DNA from 4 places in the Paenarthrobacter sp. TE4293 genome. Region 1 is predicted to be linked to each of the others. Evidence: riboswitches for the same ligand, from Rfam matches in the RefSeq annotation. Region 1 holds a riboswitch; each other region holds the start of a gene.
The links. Region 1 has a riboswitch for cyclic di-AMP ahead of QF015_RS05630 (C40 family peptidase). Riboswitches for the same ligand answer to the same signal wherever they lie in the genome.

Region 2: it holds a riboswitch for cyclic di-AMP, as region 1 does, so the genes downstream of both, QF015_RS16805 (hypothetical protein) here and QF015_RS05630 (C40 family peptidase) in region 1, are expected to answer to the same signal.
Region 3: it holds a riboswitch for cyclic di-AMP, as region 1 does, so the genes downstream of both, QF015_RS13540 (hypothetical protein) here and QF015_RS05630 (C40 family peptidase) in region 1, are expected to answer to the same signal.
Region 4: it holds a riboswitch for cyclic di-AMP, as region 1 does, so the genes downstream of both, QF015_RS15275 (NlpC/P60 family protein) here and QF015_RS05630 (C40 family peptidase) in region 1, are expected to answer to the same signal.

The regions. Positions count from the first base shown of each region.
Region 1 is NZ_JBNJRY010000002.1:487,357-495,220, reverse strand. It holds gene QF015_RS05635 (M23 family metallopeptidase) at 1-604, shown strand, start outside; cyclic di-AMP (ydaO/yuaA leader) riboswitch at 752-912, shown strand; gene QF015_RS05630 (C40 family peptidase) at 917-1,663, shown strand; gene QF015_RS05625 (NlpC/P60 family protein) at 1,763-2,536, shown strand; gene QF015_RS05620 (HNH endonuclease) at 2,777-3,277, shown strand; gene QF015_RS05615 (NTP transferase domain-containing protein) at 3,320-4,279, shown strand; gene QF015_RS05610 (molybdopterin molybdotransferase MoeA) at 4,276-5,634, shown strand; gene QF015_RS05605 (FdhF/YdeP family oxidoreductase) at 5,686-7,864, shown strand, end outside.
Region 2 is NZ_JBNJRY010000008.1:127,909-135,772, reverse strand. It holds gene ptsP (phosphoenolpyruvate--protein phosphotransferase) at 1-969, shown strand, start outside; gene QF015_RS16840 (HPr family phosphocarrier protein) at 1,002-1,280, shown strand; gene QF015_RS16835 (helix-turn-helix domain-containing protein) at 1,334-1,756, shown strand; gene QF015_RS16830 (hypothetical protein) at 1,834-2,085, shown strand; gene QF015_RS16825 (maleylpyruvate isomerase family mycothiol-dependent enzyme) at 2,165-2,824, shown strand; gene QF015_RS16820 (alpha/beta fold hydrolase) at 2,824-3,633, shown strand; gene QF015_RS16815 (DUF6480 family protein) at 3,747-4,019, shown strand; gene QF015_RS16810 (ATP-dependent DNA ligase) at 4,029-5,093, opposite strand; cyclic di-AMP (ydaO/yuaA leader) riboswitch at 5,344-5,490, shown strand; gene QF015_RS16805 (hypothetical protein) at 5,493-6,773, shown strand; gene QF015_RS16800 (PucR family transcriptional regulator) at 6,974-7,864, opposite strand, start outside.
Region 3 is NZ_JBNJRY010000006.1:94,810-102,673, reverse strand. It holds gene QF015_RS13545 (glycosyltransferase) at 1-92, opposite strand, end outside; gene QF015_RS13540 (hypothetical protein) at 263-1,105, opposite strand; cyclic di-AMP (ydaO/yuaA leader) riboswitch at 1,111-1,270, opposite strand; gene QF015_RS13535 (sensor histidine kinase) at 1,404-2,903, opposite strand; gene QF015_RS13530 (response regulator transcription factor) at 2,907-3,647, opposite strand; gene QF015_RS13525 (winged helix-turn-helix domain-containing protein) at 4,447-5,313, shown strand; gene QF015_RS13520 (SixA phosphatase family protein) at 5,540-6,064, shown strand; gene QF015_RS13515 (hypothetical protein) at 6,079-6,405, opposite strand; gene QF015_RS13510 (LysR family transcriptional regulator) at 6,523-7,443, opposite strand; gene QF015_RS13505 (EamA family transporter) at 7,516-7,864, shown strand, end outside.
Region 4 is NZ_JBNJRY010000007.1:124,546-132,409, reverse strand. It holds gene QF015_RS15290 (PEP/pyruvate-binding domain-containing protein) at 1-1,870, opposite strand, end outside; gene QF015_RS15285 (universal stress protein) at 1,891-2,928, opposite strand; gene QF015_RS15280 (NAD(P)-binding protein) at 3,346-4,038, shown strand; gene QF015_RS15275 (NlpC/P60 family protein) at 4,117-4,899, opposite strand; cyclic di-AMP (ydaO/yuaA leader) riboswitch at 4,903-5,071, opposite strand; gene QF015_RS15270 (copper resistance CopC family protein) at 5,246-5,890, opposite strand; gene QF015_RS15265 (NCS2 family permease) at 6,005-7,447, shown strand; gene hutG (formimidoylglutamase) at 7,522-7,864, shown strand, end outside.

The DNA of each region.
Region 1 (7,864 bases):
GGCCACGAGCCCTGTCATGGCCACCTCGGAATCGGGCCAGACTGAGTCCGCCCTGGCTGTCGCAGGTGGCAGCCAGCCCGAGGTTTCCGCTGCTGCATCGGCCAAGATTGACTTCAGCCGTGCCGCCGTCGCCACCGCGGCCGACCCCGATGGCAAGCTGAAGCAGCTGCTCAGCGCCCAGTCGGCCGGCAGCATCCAGCGCGCTTCGTCGGCAGGCACCATGGCCAGCCCCCTCGACACGCTGACCACGGCTTCCCCCTTTGGCTACCGCGTCAGCCCCCTCACGGGTGGCTCCGGTGACTTCCACCGCGGGCAGGACTTCGTAGCCCAGTGCGGTACCGCTGTGCACGCCGCAGCATCCGGCAAGGTGACCTTTGCCGGATGGCACGAGTATGGCGGAGGCAACCGCGTGGTCATTGACCATGGCAACGGCCTGGAGACCACGTACAACCACCTCTCGTCCTTCACCGTCAAGGTCGGCCAGACGGTCACCCGCGGCGATACCGTAGCGCTCAGCGGCACCACGGGCGCCTCCACGGGCTGCCACCTCCACTTCGAGGTGCAGGTTAACGGCGAAGTCGTAGACCCCATGGGCTGGCTCTAAACGCCAGCTGATGGCTGTCTCTCGTATTTGTGACACGCCCCGTGACCTGAATGTGACATTCACGTCCAACTGTTGTACCGTACAAAGCGCATCGGCTTTTTAGGGGGCCGATGCACTTGAGTGGATTGCCTAGCTCTGCCACCACTCGAGGTCCGTTCGCATAAATCGTCTGGCAGGGGCGGGGGAACCACTTCTGGTCTTCGTGAGAAGGCCTTGGGGTTAAGTCGCAAAGCTTCCTTGAAGCAGCGCGGCCGGATGACTCCCATCCGAATCCGACAGCTCACCTCGCAGGCATTGGGAGAGGCTACCTACGTGTCATCACGCACTACCCCTGCGCGCCACCGCGCCGAAACGGTTCGTACGAACCCTTTGAACACGCTTTCCAAGGCTGTTTCATCAAACGCCGGTACCGTTGGCCGTCAGGCCGCCGTCCTGGCAGCAGCCTCAGGCCTCGTCCTCAGCGTCGGCCTGCCGGCCCAGGCAGCTGACACCGACGTTTCCAAGTCGGAAGCCTCCAGCACCCAGCAAATGGTTGCCACCGCGGTTGTTACCGCAGAGCCCACTGCCACCGTTTCCTTCGAAAGCCCCGTAGTGGCCACGAAGGAGGCCCCCAAGGTTGTCCAGCGCGCATCGCAGACCACCCAGCGTGCGGCGGCAAACGGCACCCAGGACGCCGCAGGCGCAGTGACCGCGAAGTCTTCCGAAGCCAAGGACGCTGCCTCCAGCGCTGCCGCTTCGGGCCTCGCAGCGATTGCCTACACCGGCATCGGCCACCCGTACGTCTGGGGCGGCACCACGCCCAACGGCTGGGACTGCTCCGGCTTCACCCAGTGGGTCTACGCCCAGGCTGGCATCAGCATTCCCCGCGTCAACGCCTGGACGGCCATGAAGCCCACCAGCACTCCTGCCCCCGGTGACTTGGTCATGCAGAATGGCGGAGCGCACGTAGGCATCTACGTTGGCAACGGCATGATGATCAGCGCATTGAACCCGGGTCAGGGCACGCTCCTGCACTCGGCTGCCTCCACGGGCACCTCATCTTTCTTCACCCTCCGCTAGAAACCATCAGGTTCGAGGTTCGCCTGCACGCCCCCAAGTGCTGGCGCGCCGATGAGCCGCGTGTACCCCAACTGCACGCGGATACGAAAAGAGAAAACCATGAGCAGTGCACACAAGGTTGCACGGCATCGCGCTGAGGCCCCCAAGACCAGCTCGCTTGCCGTCATTGCCAAGGCAGTCAGTGAGAACGCCGGCGGCGTGGGCCGCCAGGCAGCAGTTATCGCCGCAGCTTCAGGCCTGGTCCTGACCGGCAGCGTTGCTGCCAACGCAGCAGACACCAAGGTGGACCGCGAGTCCACCTCGACGTCAGCCCTTGACGTCCAGTCGGTAGTGCAGGCCACCATCGCGGCGGACTCCACGGTTGCCATCTCCTACGAACGCCCCGTTGTCACCACGGTGGAGGCGCCGGCTCCTGTAGAGAAGAAGGCTCCCGCGAAGGTAGAAACCAAGAAGGCCGCGGAAAGCACTGCGACTGCTGGGAGCGCCACCCTCGCCGTCTCGGCAGCTACTCCGGCAGCCAAGGCTCCGGCAGCTGCCAGCGGACTCGGTGCAGCAATCGCCGCGGCAGCCTACGCGCAGCTCGGCGTCACCCAGGACTGCACCATGCTGGTGACCAACTCCCTGGCGGCCGTTGGCATCAACTTCCACGACTGGCCGGCCGGCTACCTCTCCCTTGGCCGCACCGTCAGTGCCGCGGAAGCCCAGCCCGGCGACCTCGCGTACTACGCCAACGGCGGACTGGCCGGACAGGCACACATCGCTGTATACGTCGGCAACGGCATGGCAGTCCACGGTGGATGGAACGGATCCACCACGGCACTGTTCAGCGTCAACGTAGGCTCCGGCCCGGTTTTCATCCGCGTCAACGGCTGAAAACACGCGCAGCACCACCACGCACACCAACACCCCGCAGGCTTCGGCCGGCGGGGTGTTTTGCTCCCGGAACGCTTAACCACGCATGAACTCTTGCCGACGTTGTGACTGAAACGACAGAATAATTCGTTGATACGGCATATAAGTGCTTACCCTTATGGTGTCGATCCACAGCCCGTACAAGCAGAGGGCAGCCGGCCCTCGTGCCCCTGACGGGTGCGGCCGTGAAGAGGTACGTGCATGCGCACACTTGTTCTGAATGCTGGATATGAACCGCTGGCGGTAATTACCTTCCGCCGGGCGCTGGTCCTTGTGCTGACTGGAAAAGCTAGCGTGGTGGCTGAGGGCGACGAGCCTGTCGTCGGGCCACAGGAAGTTCTCGGACGTCCATCCGTGATTCTTCTCAACCGCTACATCCGTCCCCGGTACAACAGGATTACCGCCGTGAGTCGCCGCGGGGTACTTCGCCGCGACGGTCACCGCTGCGCCTATTGCGGGAAAACAGCCCACACCATAGACCACGTCCACCCCAAGTCCAGGGGCGGCGCGGATTCCTGGGAAAATCTGGTTGCGGCGTGCTTGAAATGCAACAACGCCAAAAGCGACCATACGCTGGCTGAAATGGGTTGGAAGCTCCGTTTCAAACCTGGCGTGCCCCAGGGAACCATGTGGCAGATCAAGGAACTCGAGAAACCTGCGCCGGACTGGGACCCGTTCCTGTTGCCGGAATCCGCTGCCTGATCGATTTCTGCTGAGCTCCGGCCGCCCCGGTACTCTGGGCGGATGGAATTCAATGCCGTAATTCTGGCGGGTGGCAGGGCCACCCGCCTCGGTGGCGTGCCCAAGCCATCGCTGACATACGACGGCGCGTCGCTCCTTTCGCATGCCCTCCAGGCAGCCCGGGGTGCTGCAGCTGTGGTTGTCGTGGGACCCGATGCTGCGGGGACCGGCGGTGCGCCGTCTCGCAACACGGCGTTGCTGCCCGACACGGCGCTGATGTCCGACACGGCGCTGCTGCCCGACAGGGTGCTCCAGGCAAGGGAGAAACCGGCATTTGCGGGTCCCGCCGCAGCTATTGCTGCCGGGTTGGCGGCGTTGAAGGACAACGGTAACAACGCTCCCTGGACGCTCGTTCTGGCGTGCGATATGCCGCACGTGTCCCGTGGCGTTTCCTTCCTCTGGAAAGCCCTGGAAGCCCAACCGGGGGTGGAAGGTGCCATGGCTGTCTCTGCCGATGGCCGGAAGCAGCCCCTCCTTGGTGCCTACAGCACCAGTGCCCTCGAACGGGAAGTGGCTGAAGCTTCCGAAGGTTCCGGGTTAACGAACGCTTCAGTGTTCCGGCTGCTTGCTAGGCTGAATGTGCTGGACGTTGCCGTCCCCGCAGGGTCCACGGACGACGTGGATACGTGGGAAGACGCTGCGGCCCTGGGCATTGACTACAAGTTGGAGGCGGACGTGAAGAGCCAGGAAGAGACGCTCGAAGAATGGTGCCGCACGCTGCTGCAGGCATTCGAGCTTGAAGGCGTTGAAGTGGACATCAATGAGGTGCTCGCCGTTGCCGGAGTGGCAGCCCATTCCGTGGTGCGACCCGCAGCACCCTTGACCACCTTCATTGCCGGATATGCGGCGGGCATGGCCCGCGGCATTGGCCAGGCAAGCGACGACGCGTCCATGAACGCGGCCTTGGACCTGGCACGGAAGATCGCCAAGGAGTACTCGGAGTCCGAGGCTGACGCCGAATGACAGAGGCCCCCGGCGAGGGCCACCACGCGGCACACACATGGCAGGAGGCCCGGCAGCGCGCGTTCGATGCTGCCGCGCCCATCCCGCCGGGGCCGGTGCCTCTCGGGTCAGCCCTTGGCCGCACCCTGGCGGCAGATGCCGTGGCGGTGCAGGATATGCCGCACTATGCCTCCTCCGCCATGGATGGTTGGGCGGTCAACGGAAGCGGCCCCTGGATCTTGAGCGAGCCGGGCCTAAGGCTGGCGCCGCACCAGGCCAGTCCCATCGTCACGGGCGGGCTGATTCCTCCGGGCGCCAAGGCAGTGCTGCGCAGCGAGAGTGGTGTCATCACCACGGACGAGGACGGCCTCCCGCTCCTTGCCCTGGGTGGTGCCGCCAAACCGGGTGAACCGCGCAACGGCCAGCACATCCGCAAGGCCGCAGAAGAGGCAGCGGAGGGGGAGGTCCTGCTGACCGCCGGGACCGTGATCAATCCGGCGCATATTGCTTTGGCAGCGCTTGCGGGATTGGACCATGTGGACGTCCTGGGGAAACCGCTGGTCCGGTTCCTGTTGACGGGCTCCGAGGTGGTCGCGCAGGGAGTGCCCCTGCCCGGACAGGTCCGTGACACGTTCGGCCCGCAACTGGGCGCCGTGGTGGAACTCCTGGGTGGAATCGCAGGCGAGCAGCTGAGGGTGGGAGACAGCTATGAGGAGTGGATCTCCGCCCTGCAGGACACCGAGCCCACCGTGGACGGGCTGGCCCTTGATGACCCCTACCAAGAGATCGACCCCCCAGCCGACGTCGTCATCACCACCGGCGGGACAGGGCGCTCCGGGACTGACCACCTCAGGCGGGCGGTGGCAGAGCTCGGCGGCAGCCTGCTGATCGACGGTATCGCCATGCGCCCGGGCCATCCTGCCGTGTTGGCGGAGTTACCCGATGGCCGGTTCGTGCTGGGACTGCCGGGAAATCCGTTGGCAGCGATGATGGCCCTGTTTACCGTGGGAGCTCCTCTGCTGGCGGCCCTGGGGCACCGGAGCCTGGAGGAGGTAGGCCAGGTTCCGTCCGGCGCGATGATCGAGGCGGATCCCGGGCGGACCCGCCTGATGCCGTTTAAGCTGGTCTACGGCCTGGCATCACCGGCGCAGCATGCGGGCCCGGGGATGATGCGCGGCCTTGCCGGCGCGGACGGGGTCATGGTGGTGCCACCGCACGGAGTCCAACTGGGGGAGTTGGTCCCGGCTTTCGCCTTGCCGTGGGGCAAACCGTTGCCGGCGCCAAAGCCGGCGGAAGACAAGCCCCGCAAGGCTCCGGCGCGCCAGGCAAAGAAGGCTCCTTCAGGCCCGGTGGACTGGAGTGCGCTGGACGCCTGAGCTGCCGGGCGCACCACAGGGTCGGTACCAACAAAGTGCAATGATGGACTCATGAACAGGCATGCTCCCGAACAGGACATCAATGAAGATGACCTGCAAATTCACCCGCCCAAACAAGCCGCGGCAGGCCTCAAGGCTGTCACAGTGGCACTTGAACGAGGTTACGCCCAGGCCGGAGTAGCCCGCACAGTACGTTCCATGCTGAGGGTCAACCAGCACGACGGATTTGATTGCCCGGGTTGTGCGTGGCCCGAATCCATTACAGGCAGGCGCAGCCCCGCTGAGTTCTGCGAGAACGGTGCCAAGGCGATCGCCGAGGAAAGCACCACGCGAACCGTCGGCGCCGAATTCTGGGCGCGGCATTCCCTGGCGGACCTTGAGGGCAAGACCGAGTACTGGCTGGGGAGCCAGGGGCGGTTGTCGGAGCCCGTGGTCATCAGGCCTGGCGACACGCACTATTCGCCCATTAGCTGGACCGAGGCCTTCGCCCTGGTTGGCGAGCACATCAACGCCACCACACCGGATAAATGCGTGTTTTACACCTCGGGCCGGACGGCCAACGAGACAGCCTTCATGTACCAGTTGTTTGCGCGGAGCCTGGGCACCAACAACCTTCCCGACTGCTCCAACATGTGCCATGAGTCCTCGGGCAGCGCCCTCAACCCAACCATCGGAATCGGCAAGGGCACCGTCTCGCTGGAGGACATCCACCACGCAGAACTGGTGTTGGTGGTGGGCCAGAACCCGGGAACCAACCATCCCCGCATGCTCTCAGCCCTGCGCGACTGCAAGAACAACGGCGGCAGGATCGTTGCCGTCAACCCGCTTCCCGAGGCCGGTCTCCTGAACTTCAAGGACCCGCAGTCCCTCAACGGCGTCATTGGTGGCGGGACAACCATCGCGGACGAATTCCTGCAGATCAAGGTCGGCGGCGACCTCGCGTTGTTCCAGGCGCTGGGCCACCTCCTCCTGGAGGAAGAGAAGCGCAACCCGGGGACCGTCGTCGACCATTCCTTTATCGAGCAGCAGACCGACGGGTTCGCCGCGTACAAGAAGGCACGGTCGATCCTGGATTGGGACGAAACCGAACGGGCTACAGGGCTGACCCGGGCGGAGATCACCAAGGCGGCCGGTATGATGGCTGCGTCCAAGGCAACCATCATTTGCTGGGCGCTCGGACTGACCCAGCAACCCCACTCGGTGGATACCCTCCGGGAGATCATCAACCTCCTCCTGCTGCAGGGCAACTTCGGCAAACGTGGTGCCGGTGCCTGCCCTGTCCGTGGCCACTCCAATGTCCAGGGCGACCGCACCATGGGAATCTGGGAGAAACCCAAGGAATCGTTCCTGGCCGCATTGGATGAGGAATTCGGCTTCCACATGCCGCGCGACCATGGCTACGACTCAGTGGAGACCCAGCACGCCCTGGAGAAGGGTGAGGTGGACGTCTTTGTTTCCATGGGCGGGAACTTCGCAGCAGCGGGTTCGGATACAGCTGCCCTGGAACAAGGGCTCATGAACGCCGGACTGACGGTGCACATTTCCACCAAGCCCAACCGCGCCCACGTAGTCCACGGTAAGACGTCGCTGATCCTGCCCACCCTGGGCCGGACGGACACTGACGACAAGCACCCCAAAGGCAAGCAGTTCCTGTCCGTGGAAGACTCCATGTCCGTCATCCACAAAACGCAGGGACGTCTGGAACCGGTCTCGGAGCACCTGCTGAGTGAGCCTGTGATCGTAGCCCGCATGGCGCAGGCGACGTTGGGTGATGACCACAGCGTGGACTGGCGGGCCATGGCCGAGGACTACGACGTGATCCGGGACCACATCTCAAGGGTCATCCCGGGCTTTGAGGATTTCAACGCCAGAGTCCGCACCAAGAACGGCTTCGTACTGCCGAACCCGCCCCGGGACACCCGGACGTTCGCAACGGACATCGGCAAGGGACGGTTCTCGGTGCGGCCACTTGAGTACTTGGAAGCGCCGGCCGGGCACCTGATCCTGCAGACCGTGCGCAGCCACGATCAGTACAACACCACCTTTTACGGCCTCGATGACCGTTACCGGGGTGTCTCCGATGGCCGCCGGGTCATTTTGGTACATCCGGAGGACCTGGACGAACTGGGATTCCAGGACCGCGACCTCGTGGACGTCATCTCGACGTTCGCCGGGACGGAACGGCGTGCCACCCGGTTCCGGCTCGTCGGATACCCTACGGCCAAAGGGT
Region 2 (7,864 bases), on a different contig from region 1:
ACACTTGCCTCGTTCGACGGAAACGGCACGACGGCGGACGGTCACCTGGTGCCGCTGCTCGCCAACGTCGGCGGAGCCAAGGACGCTGTGGCAGCTGCCGGTTTGGGCGCCCAGGGTGTTGGACTGTTCCGGACCGAGTTCTGCTTCCTGGAACGCGACACCGAGCCCTCCGTGGACGAGCAAGCAGCAGCGTACAAAGCCGTGTTTGACGCGTTCCCGGGCAAGAAAGTGGTCCTCCGCACCCTGGATGCCGGCGCCGACAAGCCCCTGCCCTTCCTCACGGATGCCACCGAACCCAACCCTGCACTGGGTGTCCGCGGCTACCGCACCGACTTCACCACCCCGGGTGTTTTGGAGCGCCAGCTGGAGGCCATCGCCCGGGCAGCTTCAGAGTCCGAGGCCGACGTGTGGGTCATGGCACCCATGATCTCCACCGCCGCCGAAGCCGGCCGCTTCGCCTCCCTCTGCGCCGCCGCCGGAATCCAGACACCGGGCGTGATGGTGGAAGTTCCCTCCGCCGCACTGACCGCTGCCACCGTCCTGCGGGAAGTCGGATTCGCCTCCCTTGGCACCAACGACCTCACCCAGTACGCCATGGCCGCCGACCGCCAACTCGGACCCCTCGCCGAACTCAACACCCCATGGCAGCCCGCCGTTCTCCGCCTCGTGCAGCTCACCGTGGAAGGCGCGGCCCAGGAAGGCTCCGGCCGGGAGGGCAACGCGAAGCCCGTTGGCGTCTGTGGTGAGGCAGCCGCGGACCCGGCCCTCGCCGTCGTACTGACCGGGTTGGGCGTCACCACACTGTCCATGACCGCGCGCTCCTTGGCCGCGGTCGGTACTGTGCTGAAAACCGTCACCCTGGAGCAGGCGCAGGAACTCGCGCGCCTGGCCCTTTCCGCACCGAGTGCCATCGAAGCCCGCGACTGGGTACGTGCCAAGCTGCCCGTGCTCGAGGAACTCGGCCTCTAACTTCCTTAGCTCTACACCTTTAGGAGAAACCCATGCCCGAACGCACAGCCACCATCGCCAGCCGCTCCGGCCTGCATGCCCGCCCCGCCGCCTTGTTTGCCGAAGCCGCGGGCGAGCAGCCGGTTGAGGTCACCATCGCCATGCAGGGTGACCCTGCCGATGACGCGCTCGACGCCGCCAGCATCCTTTCGCTCATGACGCTCGGTGCCGCCAAGGGCGACGTCGTGGTGCTGCGGGCCGAGGGGGACGGTGCCGACGCCGCGCTGGACGCACTGGTGAAGCTGCTGGAGACGGACCTGGACGCGGAGTAGTCTCTCGCTGGGCTGTCCCTGGCTTGTTTCTGCGGCTGGGCTAGGCTTCTGCCATGGCATTGATAGCTCCCCGCGTCACGGCAGGCCTCCCCGCCGATGACGCCCGGAACCTGGCGCGTTCCCTCGAGGACAGCAACGACATCACCGTGTTCGTCGACGGCACCGTCCACCGCCTGCCGGCCGAGGCGAGGGACGCCGTCGTCGATCTCCTCGCGCGGCTGGGCCGGGGCGAAACGGTGACGGTCAGCAGCGTGGAGGAAATGCTCACCACGTCGCAGGCCGCGGAGCTTGCGGGCATTTCCCACACCTATCTGCGCAACATGACCGATCGTGGCGAAATCCCCGTGGAGTACCGCGGAACGCATCGCCGGATCCGGCAAGCCGCCATCATGGCGTGGCTGGAATCCCAGAAGAAGAAACAGGCTGCCGCGGCGGAGGACCAAGCCGGCGAAAGTGACGCCGACGCCGACTCATAGGGTCGGAGTGATAAGGATCAAGCAACGATCCCATCCAACAGGCCAGCACCCCTTAAAGCCGGGGTTACGCTTGATCGGTGGGCAATTTCAAAGGGTGGCATATCGTGGCCGGGTTGGCCGCCATGGCCCTTGCCGCACCCTTGGGCTCTGCCATGGGATTGAACTTTGTGGCAACCTTCATGTTCGCGTGCACAGTGTTCGTGGCGGTTGCCATGTGGACGGAAGCAAAAATCGCACGACGCCGGGACGCGGCTGAGGCAGCCGCCGCGCCTGAGCCTTCACGTCCCGCAGGCGACCCCACCGAATCGGATGACGCGACCAGGGACTAGGCCCCGCCTTCAGGAGTACACGGCACGTACTCGGATTGGCCGTGGAACCGCCGGGCATTAACGCGCCCGAGGCCTCGGAATGGGGTTCAATAGCGGTATGGCTTCGACTTCCCACTCCATTGTCTGGCCCGTGGTGCATGAGGAACGCCGTGCCCTGATTCAGGATCTGGAACCACTCCATCCGGCCCAATGGACAACGCCGTCGCTGTGCCCTGCCTGGGACGTCCACGACGTCCTGGCCCACGTGATCGATAGCGCCAAAACCACGCGCCTTAACTTCGTCCGCCGGATGATTGCCTCCCGGATGGATTTTGACCGTGACAACGCCGTGGGTGTTGAGCGCGAAAAGACAATCGACCCGGGGAGCACCCTGAATCAGTTGAAAGCCGTATTCTCCCGGACATCCGGTCCGCCGGCCGGACTGGCGAGCCGGCTGGTTGAGGCGTTTGTCCACGGCGAGGACATCCGCCGCCCGTTGGGGATCCGCCGTCATTACCCCGCCGTCCACGTGGCTACCGCCCTGGACTACCAACTTCGGACCACCACCAGGATGGGCGGCGGCAAGGAGATCGCCGCCGGCTGGCGCCTGGTTGCAACTGACACCCACTTCGAGCACGGCGACGGTCCCGCCGTTGAGGGTCCCGCCATCGCGCTGCTGCTGGCGGTGTCCGGCCGGCCGGTAGCGGAGAAGGAATTGAGCGGTCCCGGCGCCACGGTCTTCCGGCAGAGGCTGTCCTGATGGCGCCGCGCGGGAAGTCGGCAGCGCTGCAGTCTGCCGACGTCGAAGTTCTGGGCCTGAAAGGACGGATCGTCTGGGCGGAGGGCACGCCTCCGCCTGGCTCAGGGGAACAAACGGGCGCGGAGCCCACGTACATCCTGGTTCACGGCATCGGGGTTTCGCACCGGTACTTGGCGCGGCTGCATGCCGTGCTCGCTGCGAGCGCACCCACGTATTCCCTGGATCTCCCAGGTTTTGCCGGGACTACGAAACCCGGGCGCCAACTTTCTGTAGAGGACTACGGCGCGTTTATTGCGGAAGCCCTGACCTCCCACGGGATCGATTCCTACGTCCTGGTGGGTCATTCCATGGGTGCGCAGTTCGTTATCGAAGCAGCTTTGCAGGCGCCGGAACGGGCCCGGCAGGTGGTTCTGATGGGGCCCGTCGTGGATTCACGGCACAAGAACGTGGGGCGCCAATCGCTCGCCCTGACGCTTGACGGACTGCTCCGCGAAAGTGCCGGGTCCAACTGGATCGTCATGTCGGATTACTTCCGTTGCGGTCCGCGCTGGTACCTGACGGAGCTGCCAGTGATGATGGGGTATCCCACCGAGAAGCGGCTTGCCGGCATCAAGGTTCCGGTGCTGGTCCTCCGGGGAAGCCGCGACAATGTAGCGGGTCCCGAGTGGTCGCTCCGGTTGTCGCGGGCAGTTGCACAGGGCCGCTTGGTGGAAATTCCCGGCGTCGGACATGTAGCGCAACACATGCGCCCCCAGGCTGTAGCGGATGCCATCCGGAGCTTCGTCACCGCGACAACGCAGCGCCTTTGAGGAGGCAGGCACGACGTCGGCGTGCGGGTTGGGTGCCACTTGTTGCGTCCGCGCGTCCGGGCTAGGCTGGCGGAGCAAGCACAATAGTAAGTTTGCTTATGAAAGGGCTGATCGTGACCACTCAAGACCCGCAGGACGAACAGGGCTTCGGCGTGACCGGCGCTACCGGACCATACGGCGCCGCAGCCACCCCCGCCGACGACAAAGGCAACGTCAACGCAGATCCTGAATTGCGTCAGGACGAAGACGACGATCCCGCCTCCTCCGCCAACCCGGATCCCCTGGACGGAAATGTCACAGGACTTGAACCCGGCGGCGGAGTGCCCCCTGGGGAGACCCCGCCGGCCGAGGGCAGCATGAGCAGCGACCAGGGACACGAGGAGTAGGACTCCGCCCTACGGCAGCCTCAGGATCTCCCCGAGGTCATAGTCGGCCGGTTCCTCCAACTGCGAGTACGTGCAGCTCTCCGGCGTCCGGTCCGGGCGCCACCGCCGGAACTGCGTGGTGTGGCGGAACCGGTCGCCTTCCATGTAGTCGTAGGCGACTTCGATCACCAACTCCGGGCGCAGCGGAACAAAGGAGAAATCCTTGCCGCCGCTCCACCGGCTTTGGGCGCCGGGCATTCTGGAACCCGCCACCCCTTCGCCCTGGCTGGCCCACTCGCCCCACGGGTGCTCGCTGAGGTCAACCTGGTAGGGCTCGAGCTCGGCCACCAGGGCTTCCCTCCGGGCCATGGGGAAGGAAGCAACAACCCCTACGTGCTGGAGTTTTCCGGCGTCGTTATAAAGACCCAACAGCATGGACCCCACAACTGTCGCGGTCTTGTGCCAGCGGAAGCCAGCCACCACGCAGTCTGCGGTGCGCTCGTGCTTGGTCTTGAACATCAGCCGCTTGTTGGGTTGATAGGTTCCGTCCAACGGTTTGGACAGCACACCGTCCAGGCCCGCACCCTCCAACTGCACGAACCATTCCTGGGCGCGCTCAAGGTCAGTCACCGCCGGGGTTACGTAGACGGGGGGCTCAGCCTTGGCGAGCGCACGTTCCAGGAGGGCGCGGCGCTCGGAGAACGGGCGGCCCATCAGGTCCTCGTCACCAAGGGCAAGGATGTCGAACGCGATCATGGACGCCGGGGTCTTCTCCGCGAGCATCTTGACCCGGCTGTCCGCCGGGTGGATCCGCTGCTGCAGCACCTCAAACTCCAGGCGGTTACCCTCGATCAGGACAATCTCGCCGTCGATCACGCATTTTTCCGGGAGGTTCTTCCGCAGGGCTTCCACCAACTCGGGAAAGTAGCGGGTCATGGGCTTCTCGTTGCGGCTGCCCAGGATGACCTCGTCCCCGTCCTTGAAGACGATGGTCCTGAAGCCGTCCCACTTGGGCTCATAGTGCCCAACATCGGGGATGGCCGGGACGGATTTGGCGAGCATGGGCGAGACGGGCGGCATCACAGGCAGGTCCATAGTCAATGTCTACCTGCCGGTGCACGCCGAAGCTAGTCTTAGGCGAGGGATATCTTGGCCGTGTTGGCCGCAGTACTCGGAGCTCCAGGCGCCAGAGCCGGCCCCGAAGCCTAAGCGATGAGACTCCCTCAAGCGGGGAGGCCGACCGCCCGTTACATTAATGTGACTTTACTTTCCGGCTCATGTACCGTCGTAGGGCGACCCGTATCTCCGCTGGGCCGCTACCGGATTGACGCCGAGCTCTGCCGCAATCCTGTATCCGCCAGACCCGCGGCAGAGGCGGGGGACCCAAAAGTTCCCGGGCTTGTTTCCAAGTCCTTGGGGTGAAGCCGCCACGGCGGCCGGACGGCCTCGTCCGAACCCGACAGCTAACCTCGAAGGCGTTGAGAGGCAACCACCATGTCCCCAACCATGGATCAGCCGCGCCGCACCCAGACTGAACGCGAGCGCACCAAGCCAACCGGACGCCGTCGGGCCCAACCCAGCGGATCCCCCATTGCCGCCCCGGCAGACCCTGCCCGCGCGCCTGAAACAAGCACGACGCCGGCCCCGGCCACTGCGGCCATCCCCACTGTTGCGGCACCCACCACGCGGGCGGCCGTTCGCGCGGCCGAGCGGGAGCGTGCGGCACGAGCCGTGATCGAGCCCGCCACGGTCGACGCAGAAGCACATGACCCGGCAACCGATGAGCCGGCAACCGCCGCCATTCCGAGGGTAGAGGCTGCGCAGGCTGCAGCTCCTGCGTCCACCACACCCGGTCCGCCGACCGCCGCCATTCCGATCGTGCCCCCGGCGGCTCAGGCGCCTGTCTCCCCCGAACCGGCCACCGCCGCCATTCCGGTGGTGGCCGAGCCTGCCCGCGCTGAGTCCCCCCGAGGCAAGTCCGCGGCGCAGGTTGCCGCAGCCGCAACGGCATCCGCATCATTGGCCAGTCGCAAGGACGCCCGGACCCGGACCGTCCCACCGACCACCGCCAAGTCAGGCTTTGGAGGATCGTCGTTCGCCCGGGAACCCCACACCGTCCTGCGGAAGGCTGCGTCCGTCAAGCACATGAGCCAACGCATGGCAGTGGTGGCAGGCGCGCTCGGCCTCGTCCTGACGGCCGGAACCCTGGGGCAGGCCCTCGAGTTGCCGTTCTTCGGCCAGGAAACCCCCGCGCATGAGGCCAGCGGAAGCAACGCCGGGCGGAACTCAGGCGCCGCATCACCCGCGCCGTCCGCCTCCTACTCGACAGCCTCGTCGCCGTCCGCGTCCTCCGCTGCGACGTCGGAAGCCGGCCAACCGGCCACGGTTCCGGAAGCACCCGCAGCAGTATCGCCGTCGTCGGTCCCCACCCCTAGGATTTCGTTGGCAGACCCCGTGTGGGTCCCATCCGCGGTGCCGGCAACCATCGCTGCGGCGCCGGGGACCACCAGCCCGGTCCCCGCCCAGCCGGTGCCCGCGCCGAGTGAGGTGCCGTCGGACACCATCACCACTCCGCCGGCCCCAACCCCAACAACGACGCCCACACCGACGCCGACGGCCACCCCCACCCCGGCTCCCACTCCCACGCCTACGCAGACGCCAACGCAGACTGCCAAGCCGCGACCCACGGGCAAGCCCGCAGCGTCCACGACGCCGCAGCCCAACCAATCGGCGCTTGACGAGATTCTCGACGCCGCAAAGGACGCCCTCAAATGAGCACCCGATTGCCGCGTATCACCACGCATGCGGGCTGGCACGGCCGGTACTGCAGCAGCAGCCGAACGGCCATGTTCCGCCGCCGGTTGGGCCGGTGGAGCTGCCAGCGCTTGAAGCGGTCCTAGGGCACCACGCTAACTAGCGCAACACATTAAAAGGAGGCAGGCACCGTGGGTGCCTGCCTCCTTTTGCACACAAGTTCAGATCCGCGGCCGGCCGGCCCAGCGCCGCGCCTTCAGGGCAGCATGCAGTTCAAGCCGGATCGCGCCACTCAACGGATCAGCACCGATGAGTTGGCGGATCCGGCCGAGGCGGTTGTAGATGCTGCTCCTGTGGAGATGAAGTTTGGCGGCGACGTCCTGAACTGAGCCGTCATTGTCGTAAAGGAGCTCCAGGACGGGCAGGAGTTCGCCGTTCTTGTCCTGGTCCTCCAAGGTACGGAAGTGGACGGAACCGGTGTCATCCCAGCCGCCGGGTGCCAGTAAGCGGTCGAAGAGCTGGTAGACCCCCACGGACCTGCTGTCCACGAGTTCTCCGAGGGGCTGGTCGACGGCCGCAGCTTGCGCCGCAACCTTGGATTGCCGGTACGCGCCTGCAAGCTGCCGGATCACCTGGAATGGTTCGCTGATCCCCAGGATCACCCGGTCCACCTTGCGCCCCGCGCGTTTGGCGAGTTCCAGCTGATAGTGGACCAGCACCTGGGCGTGGTCCGCCCGGCCACCCGATTCGCGGAACAGGACCACCGAATGCGTCTCCGTTCCTGCGCTGAAGAGGGCAGCATTGACGCCGATCGTGGACTGCAGCGCTGCGGAACGGTGCGTCAGGGTCGCCGCAATGGGATCGACGTCGGACCTGGCACCTTCAGGGTCCAGGATGGTCACCAGTTGCCACGGACCGCGCCCCTGGATTTCCTTCCACCCGGCGACCGCTGCCACAGCGTTCGATTCGCCTCCGCAGGCTGAGAGGAACTCCTGCTCCCGCCGCCGCCGGAACTCCGACTCCGCGGTGTTGGAATCAAGGAGCAACCCGGCCAACAGGTCCAGCTCGTCACGGACGCCGGGCAGCTCGGCGAGTATCGCCGTCGCGCTTTG
Region 3 (7,864 bases), on a different contig from region 1:
GCCGGCTGCGCAATGGGTGACCTCGCGCCACCGAAGCGCTCGGAACGGACCCGTCGTGGAGTGGCGCTGATGGCTGGATCTGTGAGCGTCATGTTTCCAGAATGGAGCCGGCGATTATGAGGGCTGTAGGCGGAAACTGTGTCCCCACTGTGAACCACGGAGGACAGCTGTGAAACGGGAAAACCGCGCCGGCTCCCGCCATCCGCTCCAGTGGGTACTGGTGCGAACGGCAGGAACCGGCGCGGCAATCAAGCAGCCTGGTTTAGTACCAGTTGTTGGCCAGGTGGAAGGCCAGAGCGGCTGACGGGGATCCGTAGCGTTCCTTGATGTAGTTCAGGCCCCACTTGATCTGGGTCTGGTAATTGGTCTGCCAGTCAGCACCGGCCGATGCCATCTTGGAAGCCGGCAGGGACTGGACGATGCCGTAAGCGCCACTGGAAGCGTTCGTGGCAGTCGTCTTCCAGTTGGACTCCTTCTCCCACAGAGTGTTCAAAGCAGTCATTTCGCCGGCACTCCAGCCGTAGCTGCCAAGGATGCTGGCAGCGTAGGCCTTGGCGGCGGCGGGGTCGTCCACGGCCTTCGGGGCGGCAGCAGCAGCTGCAGCTTCCGCAGCGGCGGCGGCAGCAGCGGCGTCGGCGGCCTGCTTGGCAGCAGCATCAGCGGCTGCCTTCTCTGCAGCGGCCTGGTCTGCGGCTGCCTTCTCTGCGGCAGCCTTCTCAGCAGCGGCCTGGTCTGCGGCAGCCTTCTCGGCAGCAGCCTTCTCAGCAGCGGCCTTGTCGGCAGCAGCCCTGTCAGCAGCGCCCTTGGCGGCGGCTGCATCCAAGGAAGCGGAGATTTCAGCTGTCTTGTTGTTGCTGACCTGGGTATTCGCCTGGGTCTCGGCCACGCGGCTCACTTCAGGGAGGGTCAAAGCGGCGTTGGCAGCAGTACCGAGCGATGCAACGCCCAGTGCGGCGGCTACGACACCGGCAACAACCGACATGCGGTGGCCGGACTTACCTTGACGGGCGGCGTTCTTCAGGACAGCCTGCGACTTGGTCAACGGTGCGTTGTGCTCGTCGCGGTGACGCGCGGAAGGGCGCGTCTGATCGTTAAATTCAGACATGTGTGATTACCTCTCAGCGCCTGCGGAGTTAGCTGTCGGGTTCGGATGAGGTCATCCGGCCGCGCATCACGCTGCGGCTTCACCCCAAGGGCCGGCAAAATGCCTGGGCCCGGAGACTCTGGGTCCCCCGTCTCTGCCTCGGAGTAAGAACGGACTCCGGGAAGTGGCAGAGCTCGGCGCATCCCGGATGTGGGCCTGCTAGGGACGACCCACCCTTTCGACGGTACAGGAGGTTTCCGTAGAAGTCACATTTAGGTAACAGAGATCACGATGGCGGTGAGTCGCCTTGCTGAATTCGTTACACCCGTTCGTTGCTCACGGTGGAGAGTCGAAGGGCGAACTCCGTGCGTCCCGGACGCGAGGTCACCTCAACGCTCCCTCCGTGCGCTTCGACGATGGATTCAACGATGGACAGGCCCAGTCCCGACGTACCTTCGGACCCCGATCTCGCGGCATCGGCGCGGGCAAAACGGGAGAAAATCCGGCTTTGGAAATCCTCCGGAATGCCAGGCCCGTTGTCCGTCACGGTGACTACTGCGCTGCCGTCGGCAGAGAGCATGACGCCCGTGACGACGGTGGTGCCGGCCTCGGTGTGCTTGCGGGCATTGGACAGCAGGTTGGCCAGCACCCGGTGGAGTTGCGTCGCATCGCCGCGGACCGTGACGGGCTCATCCGGGAGCTGGAGTTGCCATATATGGTCCGGCGCCATGACCTTCTCGTCGCTCACGGTTTCGACCACCAGCTGTGTGAGGTCCACGTCCGTGACCTTGACCGGCTGGCCCTCGTCGAGCCTGGCAAGCAGCAGGAGATCCTCCACCAACGTGGTCATGCGCTCGGACTGGCTTTGGACACGTGCCAGCGACTTCCGGCCGTCATCGGTGAAATTCTCGGTCATCCTCAGCAGCTCGGTGTAACCGCGGATGGCGGTCAGGGGCGTCCTGAGTTCGTGCGAGGCGTCCGCGACGAACTGGCGCACCTTGGTTTCGCTCTCCTGGCGGGCCTCCAACGCGCTGGAGACGTTGTTCAGCATTTGGTTCAGTGCGTGGCCAACGCTGCCGACTTCCGTGCCCGGATGTGCGGCCGACGGCGGTACGCGCACCGCAAGCGCCACCTCACCGGCGTCGAGAGGAAGACGGGAAACCTTCGTGGCTACCTCGGAGAGTTGTTCCAGCGGGCGCATGGTCCGGCGGATGATGACGGTACCGGCCAAGCCAATAATCACCAGCCCGCCCAAGGAAACCAGTACCATCGTCCACACCAGGGAGGCCTCGGCGCTCTGCTTGTCTGCGAGCGGAAGGCCCGTCACGATCACGTCGCCGTAGGCGGTGTCTACAGCCATCAGCCGATAGTCGCCGTTGGAGAGCGAACGGTCCACCGGGCCGGTGTCTTTGGGAAGCGACAACAGGACTTGCTCGTCGGCTGCAGAGAGCGAAACGCGGTTGCCTTGCGCGTCGATCAGTCCGGAACTTCGCACCGTGGAGCCGTCGATCCTGGCATTAAGGGTTCCTGCGGCCTGGCCGCGTGCCTCAAGGGGGTCGGGCCTTCCTGACGGCGAGGAAGGGAAGTTCGACGGCGGCCTGCCGAAGTCGTTCGCTCGGCTGGATGCCTGCTCCAGTTGCCTGTCGAGCTGCCGGTTGAAGACCATGTCCATGGAGGCGTAGCTGACCACACCAACGGCACTGCAGATGGCGACCAGGAGGGCCATGGCCACCAGGACCAACTTTGTCCGTAAATGCCAGGTGGACGGGTTGAGCCAGCTGCGGCCTGACGTCCTGGCCACTCCCGAAAGTGTGCTCAACGCCTAGTCCGCTGGCTTGATGACGTAGCCGGCGCCACGGATGGTGTGGATCATCGGCGGGTGGTTGGCTTCGATCTTCTTGCGCAGGTAGGAAATGTAGAGCTCCACGATGTTGGCCTGGCCACCAAAGTCGTAGTCCCACACACGGTCCAGGATCTGGGCCTTGCTGACCACCCGTTTGGGGTTCTCCATGAGGTAACGCAAAAGCTCGAACTGGGTGGCAGTGAGCGGGATGTCCTCGCCGGCCCGGGTGACTTCACGGGTGTCCACGTTCAGGGTAAGGTCACCCACCACCAGCTCGGCGGTGTCCATGGCGGCTACGCCCGAACGCTGGACAAGACGATGGAGACGCAGGAGGACTTCTTCCATGCTGAAAGGCTTGGTGACGTAGTCGTCGCCGCCGGCAGCCAAGCCAACAATACGGTCCTGCACGGCGTCCTTCGCCGTGAGGAACAGCGCGGGAACCCCGGGAGCGAAAGCGCGGATGCGGTTGAGGACCTCAACTCCGTCGAACCCCGGCAGCATGACGTCCAGGACCAGGACGTCGGGCCGGAAATCCTTGGCAAGCTTCACTGCGTCAGGCCCGTCGCCGGCAACCGCCACGGACCAACCGGCCATACGCAGGCCCATGCTCATGAGCTCGGCCAGGCTGGGTTCGTCATCCACCACCAGGGCGCGGATTGGAGAGCCGTCCGGGTGGGACAGCTGGGGAAGGTTGTTGGTCATGGAGTGCGAGGAAGCCATGGGACAACTCTCCGTTCTGCTGGTTTGCCAACGCTTTGACCGTCCTGTGAGGACGCTGTGAAGTCAACACTAGCGAGGTGGGAGTCCGGAAACACGCGTATCCACAGGTCACAGGAGTGACCTCTCCCGACCCTGCGCAGCCTGCGACCCGTGCTGTAACGCAGCAAACTTCTTCCCATTCCGGATCGTCGTGGGCGTGGTCAGAAGCGGAGATGCCGGACCGGTCGGTCGGGAGGCTTCGTCCTGAGCAGGGCGTGCCGGTTCTACAGCTTGTAGCAGATTTTCGGCAAAAAAATCCGAAGTGCTGCCGGCGGCGATTGGACAACAACTGTTTCAGATCGTGAGATTCCGTGGGTGGGTGGTTCGCGGGAATGGTGGTGCATATAATGCCCGATTGACCGAAGAAAATTCATTGGAAGGCGAATATTTCTTCCTCCAGCCGAATGAAATGGAGTTCATTTATCCCCACAGCTGAATTGTGATTTGCGGCACAATAGACCTCCTCGTCTCAAAATGTGGACGGTTCGGCGCTTTGTTACTTGCGTGTTGCCATTGTTACGTTGCACACTTCCAATGTGAACAAGAACTCAACAGCACCTGCAGCCGCAGCAACCTGGCCCAGCACACCCGCTGGCCATGATGACCGCTGTTGTCGAATGCAAGCCTAACTTTCCACCCCAAGAAGTTTCAGGCATTCGCCCCCTAGCCCAGCGTTGGGCGCCCCTCCCCAAACTCATTGCGGGGACAACCAGCATTCGAAGCCGCGATGACGGCTATTCACTTTTGAGGTAAGCACTCCATGTCAGTTGCATCTGGATACGTCCACATCTCCGTCCGTAACGCCAACAAGGCAGCGTCGAACGCAGGGCTCCGCCCCGGATTCGGCAACCGCCCCGGCTACGCCCCCACCCAGCAGGGCGCGGGCCAGCAGGCTCCCGGTTACGTTCCGCAGGGCTACAACCCCAACTCCTATGGCCAGTTGCGCGCCGTACCTGCCACTGAGTCGGCACCCATGACGGCACCCACTCCGGTGATTGCCCAGTCCGACAGGCTCCGCCCCGTTGCCAACGACAACGTGGCCCGCGGTTTCGTGCTCTACATGGGCATCGACGAAGAAACTGCCGCAGCAGCCGGCACCTCCATTGCCAAGCTGGCCCAGGAAATCCGTGCCTACGCACAGTCGCTTGTGACCGGCGCCGAGAGCTACGCTGCCGTCGCAGTCGCTCCCGCCGGGGCACCCGGGTCCGCACTCGACGTCGTGCGTTCCACCTTCGGTGACCCCACCGTGGCCTCCCGCCAGCGCACCGAAACTGCCCGCCCGGCGCCGCAGCAAGAAGCCCGCCCCTCCGGCGTGCTGATCGACCTCGCCCGCCGCGAAGTGCACCTCGACGGCGAATCGTTGAACCTCACGTTCAAGGAATTCGAACTGCTCAACTACCTCGTCGAAAACGGCACCCGCACCGTGGGCCGTGACGAACTTCTTGAAGGTCTGTGGCGCAACGCCGAAGAGGTTCCCAACGAGCGCACCATCGACGTGCACATCCGCCGCCTTCGCTCCAAGCTTGGTCGCCTTGCCAACACTGTCCGCACAGTACGTGGCCAGGGCTACCGCTTCTACGAGCACCCCGAAGTTATTGTCTGGGCCGCTCCGGAATACTCGATCTAGCTTTACAGCCGCCGGAAGGCGGCACATACCTCTGCGCCTGCGCTCGTATCTCCCTACGGCCGCCCTCACCTCGCAAGCCCGGTCAGGGAACCCAAGCCCGGTCAGGGAACCCTGGCTGCGTGGGCCCAGCAACAACGGCGCTGTCGGGATGTGCCGCCTTTCGTCTCTTGTCACGCCCAGTGAGCATTGGCCTCCAGGGCTAAGCGGGGGCGGATAGGGTTGATTCATGAGCGACCATCACATCAAGCGGCTCGTGATCATGCGACATGCCAAGGCTGATTGGCCCATGGGCGTGCCTGATCATGAGCGTCCCCTCGAAGAGCGCGGACACCGGGAAGCTCCGCTTGCAGGGAAATGGTTGCGTGAGCAGGGCGTGGTGCCGGACTTCATTTTGTGCTCGTCTGCGTTGAGGACCCGCCAGACCTGCACCTGGGTCTGTGATGAGTTGGGCGATAAAGCGCCGACGCCGAAACTTGAGGACGGCTTGTACGCCGCCTCCGCGAACCGCATGTTGACGGTGATCAACCACGTTCCCGACACCGTGACCACCCTGATGGTCATCTCGCACATGCCCGGAGTCCAGGACCTCGCCATGCACTTGGCATCGCGCGATTCGGACCACGACGCATACATGGATGCCGCTACCCGCTACCCAACGAGTGCGTTGACGGTCATGGAAACGGAGAAATCCTGGGCTGAGCTGGATGGGCAGGACGCGCGGCTGACGCACTTCACGGTTCCCCGCCACTGACCTGCGGGCAGCCTCTATTGCGGGTTGCTTGGGTCCCCGTGGGCCAGTTGGGGCATGCACATGCAGCGGATCTCGAAGACGGGCAGGCCTGCAGCTTCTTCGCCATGCCCGGTCGCGACCAGGTATTCGCCGTCGAACATGTACACGGGCAACTGCGGCGCCAAGTATTCGTTGTACCGGCTGGGATAGACCCATTGCCCGCGGATGTCGAACGCCGGCAGGGCGTACGGATCGCGCCGGTTGTGGGCGCTCGGATAGAGTCCGTCGTCGATCATGATGTAACTGACAAGGCCATAGGTGTGATGGTGGTTCATGTCCGTGGGAAAGAGGATTGCTTCCACAGTAGGGCCCCTTCAAAAGTTTTCGGCGATCGCGCTCCGAGCGACGCAGGTAGCTAAGTAAGGTTAGCCTAAGCTAACAGCTGGCTGCGCGTCGAATGTTCCCCCGTGTGACGTTGATCAACCGCGCGGAAGGGGCAGATCTTCCGCGGCGATCTCACGCAGCATGCGTACGGCGAGCCGGATGGTGGGGCTGGCGGTCATCGTCTTGCGGAACACGACGCCAACCGATCGCTGCTGGACGGGGTTGACCACGGGGATGGCGACGACGCCAAGCGGCAGCGGCGGTCTACCGAGCCGCGGGACCAACGCCACGGCCACGCCCTGCTCCACCATCGCGATGTGCGTGGAAAAGTCGGGATCGTAGACACGGATATCCGGGACCCGCCCCAGCCCCGCGAAGATCTGCAGTAGGGCCTCGTTGCAGATGGCTCCCGCCGGGGTGCTGATCCAGGTCTCGTCAAGCAGGTCTTCACGCTCGACGGCGGTCCGGGACGCGAGCGGGTGGGTGCTGTTGACCAGGACATCGGCTTGGTCGATGCAGAGGTCCTCATGCACCAGGTTCTCCGGGATGACCAGCGGGACCGAGTTCCAGTTATGCACTACCGCCAGTTCCGCTTCGCCGGACGCCACCCTTTGCACCGCTTCGCGGGGGTCTTCTGCCAGCACGGTGATTTCCACGGCAGAGTGGGCAGTCGCCATGCGCGCCAGCAGGGGTCCCACCAGGCCGCGGCACGCCGTGGAGAATGCGACCAGCCTCAGCAGGCCCGACGGCTTGGCGGGATCCGCGAGCAAAGTGGCCTGCAGTTCCTCAAGCTCGCCCATGATTCGCCGGCCATACCCTGCCAGCGCCAAGCCACGTTCGGTGAGGAGTACCCCGCGGCCGTTTCGCTCGAGGACCGTCACGCCGGTCTGCTTCTCCAACTTTTTGATCTGCTGCGAAATGGCGGACGGGCTGTAGCCCATGACATCGGACGCGGCTACCACCGATCCGTGCTGTTCCACGGCCACGAGCGCCCTCAGGGCTGAAATGTCGATCATGAAGCAAATGTACGCTGTTATATATCGAATTCAACGCTGGTTCTTCACGCTGAAGCGGACCATAGTGTACTTGTGAACCTTCGCCACTCTGCCCTCGCCGTCGTGGTCGCCGTCCTGTGGGGCATCAATTTTGTTGCCATCGACCTCGGCCTGCACACGAACGGCAGGGAGGTTCCTCCGCTGCTTTTCGTCGCCATGCGCTTCCTGCTCGTCGTTTTCCCGTTCATCTTTTTCATCCGAAAACCGAACGTGGGCTGGAAAGCGATTGCCGGCGTCGGGCTCTTCATGAGTGCCGGCCAATTCGGGCTCTTGTACCTGGGTATGGCACTGGGGATGCCGGCGGGCTTGGCATCGCTGGTCCTTCAGGCGCAGGTCTTGTTCACTATCCTGCTCGCAGCCAAGTTCCTGGGCGAGAGGCCCA
Region 4 (7,864 bases), on a different contig from region 1:
CTCCGGACTGGGCGACCGGCGGAAGGTTGCCGTCCCGATACTGTTGCACGAGCTCGGCTGCCGGCTTGCCCGCCATGGAGGCGACGGCGTCGGGGTCTTCCCGAATCTGCGAGGCAAGCTGCCACAGCGCCAGATCCATCTCCGTGGTGACGTTGTTGGGCAGCCCGCGGATCACTGTTTGGAGTTCGTCGTAAGAAGCCTGTTCGCCCAGAATCCGCCTGACCAGCGCCAACATCGCAAAACCCAAAGCCGGAAGAGGCAGCACCTGCGGGACTGTGGCAAAGACTTCCTCTCCAAGGATTCGCTGGACATGACCGAGCCGCTGGTGTGCCGTTGATTCAGACGGAACGGCAAAGGTGCTGTGCAGTTCGGAGGAGAGCCTCCCAACCCGCTTCATTGCCGAATCAGGGCGGAAAAGACCCCGGAACAGTGATTCCGGAACCCGGTACTTGGCTGCCACCGGGGCTACGTGCCGAAACAGCTTGAGGGGTGTCCTGGTGGTCACAGTGAAACGGGGGTCATCGAAGAGACCCCGCATCAGGGCAGCTGAGCGCGCCTCCATGACATCGAAAACGCGAGGCACAATGGTCCGCCCGATGCGGCTCCGCAGCACGGCGGTGAGGTCGAAGAAGATACGCTGCCCGGCCTCGTAGTACGGCGATGGTCCGGACCTGGGATCCGGCACATCGAACGCCGCAGTCCTGGCAACGCATGAGGCTATGAGGCGAATGCCAGCCAACCCCATGGGCGTCAACGGCCTGGTGAGCCCCTGTGCGAGGCTGAAGTTCAGGAAGGCGTGCTCGCCGGGGGCCGACGGAGTGCGCGTAGTGAGCGGATACAGGGTGGTGATGGGACGAGCCTGGGTGAGCCATAATTTTCCCGCGTCGTCGATGGCCCACTCCGTATCCTGTGGAGCGCCGTAATGGTCCTGGACCTTGCGGCCCAACCTCGCGAGCGCAAGGATCCGGGAATCGCTGAGGCATGGCTGCGGGCTCGGATCGCGGGGCTGTTGCCGGGAAGCTTCAGGGGATCGCTCAATTCGTTCCGTCCCACCGCCGGGAGTGGAGCGGATCTCCACCAGCCTGTCCCCCACAGTCTTTTTCACGATGACGCCACGGCGGACGTCCACCACATACTGATCCGGATTCACGGCGCCCGACACCACGGCCTCCCCCAAGCCCGGGCTGGCGTCAATCACTGTCTCATAGCGGTTACCCGTGACTGGGTTGGCGGTGAACATGACCCCAGCCGTCGCTGAATCCACCATCTCCTGCACCACCACAGCGAGGGCAACCGACGCGTGATCGATCCCGTTGATGGTCCGGTAGGTCACCGCACGGTCCGTCCAGAGAGATGCCCAGCAACGGCTCACGGCATCCTGGACGGAATCCACACCCACCACATTCAGGTAGGTGTCCTGTTGACCGGCGAAACTGGCGAAGGCCAGGTCCTCCGCGGTCGCTGATGACCTGACGGCGACCGGGACGTTCTCCCCCAACTGCTCGTAGGCGGACCGCAGCGCTTGGGCCACTTCGGCCGGGATGCCCGCGTCAAGGACCAGGGACCGCGCCTGGGCGGCGAGGCCGTTCAACTGGTCCAGGTCCGAGGCGTCCGCTTCCACCAACGAGGATAGGACCATCTGCAGCCCGCCGCCCGAAAGGGCGTGCCGGTAGGCATCAGTCGTCAGGCAGAAGCCGGGTGGAACCGGAAGTCCGGCGCTGGCCAACTCACCCAGGTTGGCAGCCTTGCCACCCACGTCAGGAAGCATGGGTGCGCGAACGTCGGCGATGTCCAGAATGAACAGCCCCGCGGGCGCACCAAACCTCTTGCCGGAATCGTGTGGCTGTTCCCGAGGCTGCTGGCTGTCCATGGACGGTGAACGGCCGCGGCTTATGCTGCGCCGAGCATTGGCCCAAACTTGGGACGATCGGCCAGTCTCGGGTCCTCGCGGTCCGGGACAACCAGCACGGGACCCTTGGCATGGTGCAGGACGCCATCGGAGGTGGATCCCAGGAGCATGCCCGCAAATCCGCCGCGGCCACGTGTTCCCAGAACCACCAGTTCGGCGCTGCGGCTGGTTTCCACCAGCACGTCCACCGGTGAGCCGTCCCGAAGATCGGTCTCAATGGTCAATTGGGGAAAGTGGCTCCTGAGCCAGGAAACACCGGCGTCAAGCTGGACCCTGATATCGGCAAACAGTGCGTCACGGTCCAAGGGAGCCGGCACCCACGCCAAAGACCCGCTGTACTGCGGTACAGCGCAAATCACGCGGAGCCTGGCTCCCATGCGCTGGGCTTCCTCGGCCGCTTCAAGCACCGCCACGCGGGCTTGCTCGGAGCCGTCCACACCAACGGCAACCACGTTTTCCACGGTACGGGGACCGGCTTTGGCGTGCTCGGCCTTGATGTGCTTGTCCTCGGTGTTTTCGCCAAGACGGTCGGCGCAGTACAGCGGGACTGTCACGGTGGGGCATTTTGCGTGGGCAGGCAGGGCGCTGCTGACCGATCCCAAAAGGCGTCCCACGAAACCTCCGCGGCCCCGGCTTCCGAAGACAAGGAGCGCGGCGTCTGCCGAGAGGTCAAGCAGGACACCGGCTGCGTCGCCGTTCTCGACGGAAGCATCAACGTCGATGGCATAACCGGAGACCTTGTCCATGGCCTGCTTCACGATGGCGTCGGCGCCCTCGCGGATCACGGAATCATCCACTGTCGCGTAGCCGCCGTCGAGGCCTGATGCGGCAAAAATGGGGACGGAGTAGGCCGTCACGATGTGCAAGGGCAACTGACGGCGTTCGGCTTCCCGCGCCGCCCACACCAACGCACATTGACCATGCTCGGAACCGTCGACTCCAACGACGATGCCACCGGGTGCCACTGCCTGGTCCTGGCCGTCCTGTGGCTCTTCACTGTGCCTGCTGTGCTGGTCCATTGGGGCCCGCCTCTCCACCTGCTGCTTGATGTTCCGGCCATTCTGCCAGAGGTTTTCCGGGTCGGATTCCCTCATGGCGTCATTGTCAATGGTCGAGGCAGAAGAAACTCGGAAATTCCTCCTCCCAATGCCCACTATTCTCGGTCGGCAACGCCGAATCAAGGCGGCTTGGGGCTATGTGTATAACGGTCCGGGCAAGGTTGCCGCGGGCCCTGTTTGCGCCGCGGATGAACAACGCAAACACGCGGAGGCGGGAGGCTATCCATGGCAGAAAAAGTTCGGTAGTGTTCGAGTCACTGAATGGCCGGCGACCGTGTTTCACAACACACTCCGGCCCTTCAGTTGCGGCCGCTTGGGGAACTCGGACGCGACCCCATGCGATGCCGAAAGGCACACACGTCAAGGAGGAACCAAGCAGTGTCACCCACGCCTGATTCCGCCACGGAACGCACCACCACCGTGGTCATCGGAGCCGGCCTGTCCGGTTTGGCAGTTGCCAGTGAGCTCAGCCGCTACGGCGTGGGCTCCATAGTGGTGGATGGCTTCGGTGCATTGTCCGGAACCGGCCCGTCGGTCCACACCGGCATGCTTCAACGGTGCGATGCCGGCGATCCTGCAGCAATGCAGGAACGCAACGAGATCCTCCGCCACTTACGGAACTACGCCGCAAGCCATCAGTTGGACGTCCGCAACACCACCCGCGCGGTCCGCCTTGATTTCCTGGGCTCGGACCCCTCCCAGCACATCGGCTATGGACTGGCCGCCAGCATGACGACAGCCGGGCTCAGGACCGGGCTCCACGCCTCCGGGCCCCTGGAATCCACCCGCCGCCAGTGGGCCGTCCACACCGCCAACGGCGTTCTCCTTGCCGACCACATTGTGGTCACGCGCTGCGCTCAGAGCCAGTTGCGCCGAATGCTCGCGGAACTCGGTATCGCGATAGGCCAGAACCTGGTGGCCGCAATGAGGGCCGTCGGGATGCACCTTGTAGGAGTAGGTGAGCTCATTACGCCCACACCTAAAGAAGTGCTGCGGCAGGCAAAGGCCGTGGGCCAAGCGATCTCGTCCAAGGTTGCGCTGCCCGCAGGGCCGGACATCGCCACCGCTTAGCAGAATTTAACGTCAAAGGCCGGCGCCTCCGAAGACAGTGTCTTCGGAGGCGCCGGCCTTTGAACTGTTGCGTGAGGCTTATGCGCCAGCGCGTACGTAGGTCAGGGGACCCGTTGCGGTCAACCAGCTGATCGGGTGGATGCCCGTCTGGTTGCCGTTGATGCCGCCGCTGATCGCCTGGCCGTTGCCGATGTAGATGGCTACGTGGCCGGACTGGACGATCATGTCACCGGGCTGGGGGTCGCTGACAACCTTGCCGTAGTTCATGAACTGCATGGGGCCGAGGTCGCCAACGGGGATGCCGGCGGAACCGAGGGCCCGCTCCACCATGGCGGTGCAGTCCTGCATGATGCCGATCTGGGCGTAGGCCGAGGCAACCATGGCAGCGTTGACGCCACCGACGGCCGGGGCAGCAGCAGCGGGGGCTGCAGGAGCGGCGGCCGGAGCGGCAGCAGCTGCCTTGGCAACCGGAGCCGTTGCAGCAGCAGTGGTGACAGCTGCCTTCTTGGCTACGGGGGCCGGAGCAACCGGTGCAGGCTTTTCGATGACCGGAGCTGCTACGGAAGCAACAGCAGGGCGCTCGAAGTTCACGGTAGCCGTAGCCAGAGCGGTAACAACCTGGGTGGGAGCCTCGGAGGCGGTCTCGGCGACCGTGGCCGGGCTGGAGTCCCGCTGAACCGGAGCTTCGGCTGCGTGGGCAGCGATGGAGCCGGTCAGGACGAGTCCCGAGGCTGCTGCGATAACAGCTGCCTGGCGGCCAGCGCCGGAAGCGTTGCTGGCGACTGCCTTGGAGATGGAGATGAACGGATTAGGACGTACGCTGTCCGCCTTACGACGGCCGCGAAGAATGCGTGAAGACATGAAAGAGCCTCTCCCGATGCCTGCGAGGTTAGCTGTCGGATTCGGATGGGAGTCACCCGGTCACTATCTCCCGCTGTTCAGCGGAAGCTTCGTGACTTCACCCCAAGGCACGCTCGAAAGCGACCTAAAATGGGTTCCCCGTCTCTGCCGTAAGGTTTGTCTGCGAACGGATTCCGGACTGCGGCAGAGCTAGGCAATCAGGCCGGAAGTGCCCGCTACGTGGAACAGGCACAGGTACAACCGTACGCGATGATCTCGCGGAAGTCACATTTAAGTAACGAGAAGCAGGCTTTTGGCGTGTCGCGGTAACCGTTTCGAGATCTTCGCAGCTACGTAGAAAACCGCGTTATTCCGCGGAAGTATCGCCATCTGAGTCGTTGGAAGCAAGCTTCTTGCGGGCTGTCACGGCCAGGAAAATAACGAGACCGACAGCAACAACAGCCAGTCCCACGATGCTCCACGGGAAGGGCTGGGAGGCGTCCGCCGCAGGCTCGCTGACAGCGGTTCCCGGCGCTGCGGTCCCCGCCGTCGGCACGGCTGCTGTCGGTACTGCTCCTGACGACGCAGAACCCGACGGTGAGGCGACTGCTGTGCTGCCCGTCGCCGTCGTGCTTCCTGCGGCCGCCGTAAAGGTAAAGGTGCCTTCGATGGGGTGCGAATCGCTGCTGACCACGCGCCAAACCACCGTGTACTCGCCGGCCGGGGCGCCTTCGCGCAACTTCTGGACGGCCTGGTTGTCGATGATTTCCACGGGACCATCGGCCCAGTTTTCGCCGCCCGCCGTGACGGTTACGCCGGATCCGATGGCGAGCGGCCGGTTGTTGAACGTAATGGATACCGACGCCGGCACTTCAGGGACGCTGGCGCCGTTGGCCGGCGTCGTGGACTCGGCGACGTCGTGGGCGGACGCCGGAGCCGCAGAAAACAGCAAGGCGGCCGCGAAGGCAAGAGCAGCGACGACGGCGGCCAGAAGTGGGCGGATGGTACGCATGGGGCGGTTTCTCCTAGTGTTGGCTTCCTTACAGACTAGGCGAATGGTCCGGAACGCCCGTACCGGACCGCATAGGATTTGAGAGCACACTCCCCTCGATCCCCGGAGTCCTCCATGCTTAAACAAGGTTCTGCAGTCGACCGCTACTTCAAAATCACTGAACGTGGATCCACGTACTCGCGGGAAATTCGTGGCGGCTTCGCGACGTTCTTTGCCATGAGCTACATCGTGGTGCTGAACCCTTTGATCCTCTCCGGTCCGGATTCGAGTGGAGCCTCCCTCGGCTTCACGGCCGTCGCTGCCACCACCGCGTTCGTGGCGGGCATCCTCACCATCCTCATGGGCGCGTGGGCCAAGCACCCCTTCGCTGTGGCAACAGGACTGGGCGTCAACGCCTTCGTGGCCGTCACCGTTGCGTCCCACCCGGAGCTGACCTGGCCGGACATGATGGGGCTCGTGGTGCTGTCCGGCGTCACCATGCTCATCCTGGTGCTGACCGGTTTCCGTACTGCCGTGTTCAAGGCCGTTCCGGAAGCCCTGAAGACCGCGATCGTGGTGGGCATCGGCCTCTTCATTGCACTGATCGGCCTGGTCAACGCAGGATTCGTGCGCCGCATCCCCGATGCTGCCGGCACCACCGTTCCCCTTGGCTTGGGCGTGGACGGCAAGCTCATGGGCTGGCCGACACTCGTCTTCGCAGTGGGCCTCATCCTGACCATCGCCCTGGTGGTCCGTAAGGTCCGCGGCGCCATCCTGATTGGTATCGTCGTGTCCACGGCGCTGGCAGCCATCCTTGAATTCACGCTCCACATCGGCCCCAGCTTCGACGGCAAGAACGTCAACCCGCGCGGCTGGTCGCTCGTGGCTCCCACGCTCTCCGAGTGGGGCGCCCCGGACCTGTCCCTCATCGGCAAGGCCAACCCGTTCGGCGCGTTCCAGCACCTCGGTTTCATCGCTGCAGCGCTGTTGGCATTTGTGATCCTCCTCAGCATCTTCTTCGACGCCATGGGCACCATGGTGGGACTGGCCAACGAAGCCGGAACCGTAGACAAGGACGGCAACATCCCCAATGTTGACCGGGTCCTGCAGGTCGATGCCCTCGGCGCGATCGTGGGTGGCGGCGCGTCCGTTTCCTCCAACCAGATCTTTGTTGAGTCCGGCGCGGGCATCGGCGAAGGGGCCCGTACCGGCCTCGCCTCGATCGTCACCGGCGCGCTCTTCCTGGTGGCCATGTTCTTCACGCCACTGATCAACCTTGTCCCGTTCGAAGCTGTTGCCCCGGCGCTGGTTGTCGTGGGCTTCATGATGGTCTCCCAGGTGGGCAAGATCGACTGGCAGGACTGGGGCGTTGGCATCCCGGCGTTCCTGACCATCTCCCTCATGCCTTTCACGTACTCCATCGCCAACGGCCTGGGTGCGGGCTTCATCTCCTACGTCCTGATCCGCACGTTCCAGGGCCGTGCCCGCGAAGTCCACCCGCTGATGTGGGCTGTGGCCGCTGCGTTCCTGCTGTTCTTCGGCATCGGAACTGTGGAGGAGTTGTTGGGCGTCAAGTAGCCCAGTCCACAATCCCAGACACGCCCCGCTTTGAACTGCTGGTTTCAGCAGCTCGGGTGGGGTGTGCTTTAAGAATGGAAACAAGCCTCCTCAGCGTAGATGTCAGCCCCACCCCGTGGACCGGCCGTTTTGACGGCGACGGTGCCGAACATCGCCGCTGGTGGCAGGCTGTATCACCCCTGCCTGAGCCGGCGCCCACAGCAGCCTCGCGTCCCGCCGTCGTGCTGGGATTCTGCAGCGACGCCGGCGTCCTTCGCAACAAGGGCCGCGCGGGTGCTGCCGCGGCTCCGGCCGCCATCCGAACGGCGCTGGGTCCGCTGGCGTTCCATCTGGACCGTGACGTCTTCGACGCCGGGGATGTGGTGGTGGAGGACGACCTGCTGGAAGCGGGCCAGGAGCGCGCCGGGCGCGCCATTT